2 regions of the Komagataeibacter sp. FNDCR2 genome follow, and region 2 is predicted to be linked to the other one. Evidence: riboswitches for the same ligand, from Rfam matches in the RefSeq annotation. Region 2 holds a riboswitch; the other holds the start of a gene.
The links. Region 2 has a riboswitch for cobalamin ahead of LDL28_RS08575 (carbohydrate porin). Riboswitches for the same ligand answer to the same signal wherever they lie in the genome.

Region 1 (3,385 bases), 330 kb from region 2:
TGGGGCGGCCTGTCACAGGTGGCGCGGCTGCCGGGACGGTGGCTCCTGCCGCAACCCGCCGGCCTGTCCTCGCGCCAGGTGATGGGAATCGGCACGGCGGGCCTGACGGCCATGCTGTGCATCATGGCTCTGGAGGAAGGGGGCCTGACCCCCGCCAGTGGCCCGGTTATCGTGACCGGCGCGGGCGGGGGGGTTGGCGGCATGGCCATCATGCTGCTGGCGCGGCTGGGGTTTCAGGTCGTGGCGGTGACGGGTCGCCCGCAGCTTCATGCCTATCTGACCAGCCTGGGCGCCAGCGAAATCCTGCCGCGTGAGGCGCTGGCCCCTACCGGAAAGCCGCTGGAACGCACACGCTGGGCGGGGGGCATCGATGTGGTGGGGGGGACTGCGCTGGCCAGCATGTGCGCGTCCATCCAGTACGGCGGCACGGTGGCGGCGTGCGGGCTGGCGGCGGACATGGCGCTGCCGCTTACGGTGGCGCCCTTTATCCTGCGCAACGTGCGCCTGCAGGGAATCGACAGCGTGATGTGCCCCCGCCCCCGGCGCATGACGGCATGGGCGCGGCTTGCGCGCGACATCGACCCCACGCTGCTGGACAGCATGCTGCATGACGTGACGCTGGCCGACGCCATCGGGCTGGCGCCCCGCATTCTGGCCGGTCATGTCCGTGGCCGCGCCGTGGTTGACGTGGCCTGAACGAAAAACGGCATTTCCCACCGGAAATGCCGTTCAGTAATCAGGGCGGCGCATGGGGCGCTGGGGCCCCGCGCCCTACCGGCCCGCGCGGATCAGTGGCAGGGGAAGCCCAGCAGGTGGCGGCCGTCATGCACGAATTCATGCACGTAATGGCCCGATACGAGCGAGGTCGCCCCCTGTTCGGCCCCGACGAAGTAAAGCAGCAGCGAGGCCAGAACCAGCCCGAACACACCCCACGGCAGCAGGTCGCGAACCGGGATGGAAACCTGCGGTGCGGCGATGCGACCGGCGGACAGGGCGGATGTATCTTGGCTCATACTGGAAAACTCCATGGATCAGGCACGACCCGGAGCAGTATGCATGGACCATGGCATGGCGTGCCACACCCGTCCATAACCGGATCTGGCGTCATGTTTCCAATAATCAGCCTGGAAGGTCAATCGTCACATTGCGGACCTCACCCTTTCCCCACACGCGGGGCGCCTGTTGATGCACCAGATCCTGACCTGCCTTGCCCTGCCCGCGCCCGACTGCCTGCGCCGGGGTATCTTCCCCGATGGGACGTCCCCCGGCCTGGGGGCGGATGTTCCGGCCCACCTGCCCGATGCCGACCTGACATTGCTGCCTATCGAGTCGTGGCCGCCCGAATCGCCCCCCCACGGCATGACCGGCCCGTTCCACCCTGCCCCCGCCCTACGCGCGGCCGCCATGGGGGAATGGCGGGGCCGCGCGCTTCGTGACCTGCCCGCCGCCGATCTGGCGCGCTGGGTTTCCGACCCCGACTTCGCGCCGCCCGGCGGGGAAAGCCGGACGGAACTCCTGCACCGCGTGGCGGTGTGGCTGGCGGCACTTCCCCCCACCCCGCCCCGCCTGAGCGCGCTGGCCGACGCCACGGTGGTCAGGGCCATCGTGGTCGCGGCCCTTGGCGGTACGGCCCGCATGCTGTCGCATCTGGATATCGCGCCCCGCAGCCGCACGGTGCTGACACGCCACGCGACGTGGCGCGTGGCCATGACCGGCGCGCCGCCGGACGGTCTTTGACAGGGGGGCGCACAATCGTCTAAATCCGCGCCTGATGGTTCCCTTCACCGGGAGAATAGGGAAGACGGTGCGCCCACGGGCAAGGCCGTCACTGCCCCCGCAACTGTAGGTGGCTGTTTTCCGGCCCGCCCCGCCACGGGGCTGGTAGTGTCACTGGTCCCGGATCCCGGGGCCGGGAAGGCCGCCGGAATGAGGGGTTCACCCCTGCGCCACAAGTCAGGAGACCTGCCATCAGGCGCCGCGCCATACCATCATGGCCGGGCCGGAACCGAATCTGATCGCATGGCTGGCGGGGTGCCCGGCACGCGATGGGCCACCCGCCGTTCCCGCGCGGCGTGGCGCCGTGTCACCATGCACCCCGCCTTGTATGGCTGCCTGCGCGCAGCAATGCCGCGAAAGGGCATGGAGCATGAGCACACCCACGCAACAGCCGCCAGCGCAACGGCCACCGGACGTGTCACCCGTGCATGTGCATGTCTGCGTGACCTGCCGCCGTGGCCTGCCCGCGTCGGACAGCCCGCAGGGCCGCCAGTTGCACGATGCGCTGGCCGCGCTGGCTACCGGCAACCCGGAAATCGTGGTGCATGCGGTCAACTGCCTGGCCATGTGTGACAGCGGTTGTGCCGCCGTGGTCGCCACGCCAGGCAAATGGGGCTGGCTGCTGGCGGGTCTCGGCCCGGAGAAGGCGGCGGACCTGCTTACCTACATCGCCGCCTACGCCACGTCACGCAGTGGTACCGTCATGCCCTCGCGCCGCCCGGCCAGCCTGTCGGACATGGTGCGCGGACGCTTTCCCGCTTCCCTTTTTTCTGGAGCCTGATCGCCATGAACACTTCCGCCACGGCGCGCGCCAAGGTGCCCGTTACCGTCATCACCGGCTTTCTGGGCGCGGGCAAGACCACGCTGCTGCGCCATGTGCTGGCCAATGCCCGGGGCAGGCGCATCGCCATTGTCGTGAACGAATTCGGCACGCTGGGCATTGATGGCGACACGCTGCGCGCCTGTGGCATCGAAGGCTGCGGTGATGACGATATTGTCGAACTGACCAATGGCTGCCTGTGCTGCACCGTGGCGGACGACTTCCTGCCCACCATGGAAGCCCTGCTCGACCGCCCGACCCCACCCGACCATATCGTGATCGAGACATCGGGGCTGGCGCTGCCCAAGCCGCTGCTCAAGGCGTTCGGCTGGCCCACCATCCGCACCCGCATGACGGTGGATGGCGTGGTGACGGTGGTGGACGGTCCCGCCGTGGCCGGTGGCCGCTTTGCCGATGACCCGGCGGAGGTCGCGCGCCAGCAGGCGGCGGATCCCTCCCTCGACCACGACAACCCGCTGGCCGAAGTGTATGAGGACCAACTTCTGTGCGCCGACCTGATCGTGCTGAACAAGTCGGACCTGCTGACCCCCGCGCAGGCCGACACGGTGGAGACCGCCATCCGCGCCGAGGTGCCGCGCGCCGTCAAGATCGTGCGCGCGACCGACGGGCAGGTGGATCCGGCCATCCTGCTCGGCCTTGACGCGGCGGCGGAAGATGACCTGGCCGCGCGCCCTTCCCACCATGATGCGGAAGGCGGCGAACATGAACATGATGATTTTGAAAGCTTCGTCCTTCCCCTTCCCGAACAGGACAGCGTGGAGGGCTTCA
Region 2 (3,385 bases):
TACGCGGCGTACTGGTCCAGCCGGTTTTTGTTGATGTCCTCATCCGCGATCCACTGATGCGTGGCGACGGATGTGCGCCAGATCTGTTTCCAGCCCGTATGCAGGTGGGACAGGCGGGCAATGGCGACGCCGTCCTGCTGCGTGCCGTCCCGGCGCACCAGGCTGCCATGGCAGGTCATGACCTGCACATGGTCGTTATAGATGGCGCTTTTGACCGTGCCGTCCACAAACCGGATGGCGGGCGAGGTTGCGCCGGGGGTCCGGTTGGCGGCGGCCACCACGGCGGCGGTTACCGCGGGCTGGCGGCAGTAATTCGCCATGGGGCGGGGCGTGTGCTGCGCGCAGGCGGCCAGACCGAGCGGGATACAGATAGCAACAAGACGGCGCAACGGTTTCTTCCTTTGCAATAGGGCGCGTGACAGTATCACGCGCCTGTTCACTCTGGCCTATAGAAGCGGCATTGGGCTCACAATAATATAAATTTTCAATACCGCCCTGTGCTTTTGTCTCTTCCTGTCGGGGCGGGCGCGCTTGCGGCCCCCGGTGCGAACAGCATCACGATCACCAGAAGCGCCAGCGTGCCGCCCGGCGGGATATGGGGGCATGTGGCGCCGCGGATTTTCCCATCAGAATGTAATGCTGCTGTGCAGGCCGAAGATCGCTTCATCCCCCACGCGACGCAGGCCGGTCCAGTCCGGCGTGCCGCCTGAAGGGTGCCACACATACTGGAAGTCCGGCTGCATCACCATCCATGGCGTCACCTGCGCCTGATAGGTCAGTTCCAGGTGGTTTTCATTGCCCTGCACCATCGTCTGGCGGTCCCGGTCGAACTGGCGCAGTCCCGAACTGGCGCGGCCGATGCCCCAGCCCAGCCCGATCGTGTCGTTGTCCCGCCCCCTGAACGGGGCCTTGAGGTTGATGCCCGCATCAATGGCGAAGCTGATCTGGTTACGGTCGCCACCATTGCCCGTGGCGCGCGCGAACACGCCCACCGAGCGGGGGGAAGTGAGCGAGGGCCGCCAGATCATCTGGTCGATGATGCCATAGACCATCCAGTTGCCCCGGTCCCAGCGCGGCGTCAGGTCGGACTGCGTGGGGCTGGCGGCCAGTGTGGCGGCCCCCAGCGAGCCGCCATGCTGGTTGTAGCGGTAATCGGGGAATTTGGCCGTATCGTAATACCCGCCCAGCTTGTAGATGCCCGGCAGGCCGGGGTTCTTTGTCGTGTTGGTCATGTCGGCGGGCTGGGGATTGAGCGCGTATTGCAGTTCGGTGATCAGCAGCGCGCCGTTGCCCATGTTGAACTGCGTGCCGCTGCCATCGTTGGTGGTCTGGCTGGTCGGGTCGGGATTATAACCGCTGATGGAGCCGGTGGCCTGCTGGATGGGGATGGAGTTGTAGCGGTTGCCCGGCGGATTGTCGTCGGCCGCGGCGAACATGAAGGTGAACTTCTCGCTGGGCCGGTAGCGGATGCGGATGGCGGGGGACGACAGCGGCCATGACGGGCCGCCGCCATACAGGTTGACCGAAGGCGCCATGGGCCAGCCGAAATTGGCGTTGAGGTAAAGCGAGGCGTAATCGCTGATCAGGAATTCGGTATCCAGATCCTGCTGCCCGATCTTTACATCCAGCTTTCCGTTCAGGAAGGACTGCTGGTACCACAGCTCGAACAGGCGGGTGGAGCGATCGGCCTCGAACCCGCTGATGGGGTTGAAATTGGCCAGGTGGTCCTGCGAGATCGAGCGCCCGCGTGTCTGGAGCGCGCTGACATTGAACAGGCCCCCCCTGAGCCCGAACAGCTTCTCGGTATCGACGGTCAGGGTGGGCATGGTCACACCATCATAGGACGGGCCGGTGCCCGATCCGCCCGCGCCATCATTGCCCGATGCCGAACCGCCGGTGCCATTGCCCCAGACTTCGTCCACTTCCTGAATATTGAAAGTAATGCCGTGTTTATACAGCCACGGGCGCGCGCCACCCATGTCGCCCAGAAGATTGCCGCTGGTGTCGAGGCTGTCGGTATCCGTAACACTTTGCGTCGTTTCGGCATTGGCGCGCACGGAATCGCGTACCGTCGTGGGGTCGATCTGTTCGATCAGGGGGGTGGAGTTGCCAAGGCGGGCGCGGTCATCGGCAAGCTGGGTGCGCGGGGCCTGTGCGTGGGCGTCCATCGCCCCGAGGCCACCAGCAACGAGTACGCAGGGCAGCAGCACGGTGCGCGCCAGCATCGGGCGTGCCAGCATCGGGCGTGCCAAGGAAAGGGTCGTCAGATTCATTGAAAAAAACATCCCGTCAGGATGGGCTGGTCCGCGCAGGACCAGAAGAAAGCGGCATCTTGGTGCCGGATCGGGGTTAGTGCAGGGGGAACGGGATGCTAGCCGGTCGGGTCCATTGTCTTGCGTCCATCTCCGGTTATGCCCGCCCGGCGATATTGTTGAAGGACAACGGCAGGTCTCCTGACTTGCGGGTCACGGCACGTTCTCCACCTTCCCGGCCGGAACCAGTGGTTGCTGCCTGTCGCAGCGCCGGATAACGCACTCTCCGCCTACAGTTGCGGGTACAGTTGCCGACTGCGCCCCCGGGCATCACACCCCGCCGGGGTTTACGGCATTCCCTTTCTCGCCCGTTCGCACGGGACCGCTGACTTGTTGCAACGGACTATAAAGCCTGCGGGCCAGTGCGCAAGATCACTCTTTTTCGCGCGCCAGCAGGGCGGCTACCTCGGCCGCATCCGGCGCGGCCTGCGCCGCGCCCGCCCGCGTGGTGGCCAGCGCCCCGCAGGCCGCGCCATGGCGCACGGCCCCGGCAAGCGTCTGGCCCCGCACAAGGGCGGTGGCCAACCCGGCATTGAAGCAGTCCCCCGCCGCCACCGTATCGATGCTCCGCACATGGAAAGCGGGGACGAACCCCCGTGCATCCTCCCCTTCGCGCGGGTGAATGGTGGAATAGGCCACGCCCCGTGACCCGAGCTTGATGATGGCCGTGCCCGTCCCGCGCGCATGCATGATGTCGGCCGCGCGCAGGGCGGTGGCCTGATCCGTGGGCAGGATGCCGGTCAGCGCGCGGGTTTCATTTTCATTGGGGGTGATGATGTCGGCCAGCGCATACAGGGCGTCCGGCAGGCCGGCGGCAGGCACGGGGGCGGGATCGAGCATGACGGGAATGCCCATTCCGCGTGCCTGCCGGGCCAGCGCCACCATCAGCGCGGGGTCCATTTCCATCTGCATCATCACCATGGCGGCCTGCGCCAGCACGGGAGAGAGCAGGGGACAGGCCGTATCGCCATGCGCCATGTTGGCGCCGCCATCGACCAGAATCTGGTTTTCGCCCGCCTGGTTTATGGTGATGAAGGCCCGGCCCGTGCCGTTAAGCCCGTCGCTCAGGAGCC

Region 1: another riboswitch for cobalamin. It lies ahead of LDL28_RS10175 (DUF1636 domain-containing protein); the one in region 2 lies ahead of LDL28_RS08575 (carbohydrate porin).

The regions. Positions count from the first base shown of each region.
Region 1 covers NZ_JAIWOU010000001.1:2,140,513-2,143,897, reverse strand. The annotation lists gene LDL28_RS10190 (MDR family oxidoreductase) at 1-696, shown strand, start outside; gene LDL28_RS10185 (CbtB domain-containing protein) at 789-1,013, opposite strand; gene LDL28_RS10180 (histidine phosphatase family protein) at 1,186-1,737, shown strand; cobalamin riboswitch at 1,756-1,985, shown strand; gene LDL28_RS10175 (DUF1636 domain-containing protein) at 2,147-2,557, shown strand; gene cobW (cobalamin biosynthesis protein CobW) at 2,563-3,385, shown strand, end outside.
Region 2 covers NZ_JAIWOU010000001.1:1,810,410-1,813,794, reverse strand. The annotation lists gene LDL28_RS08580 (hypothetical protein) at 1-389, opposite strand, end outside; gene LDL28_RS08575 (carbohydrate porin) at 627-2,168, opposite strand; cobalamin riboswitch at 2,426-2,654, opposite strand; gene LDL28_RS08570 (ribokinase) at 2,685-3,385, opposite strand, start outside.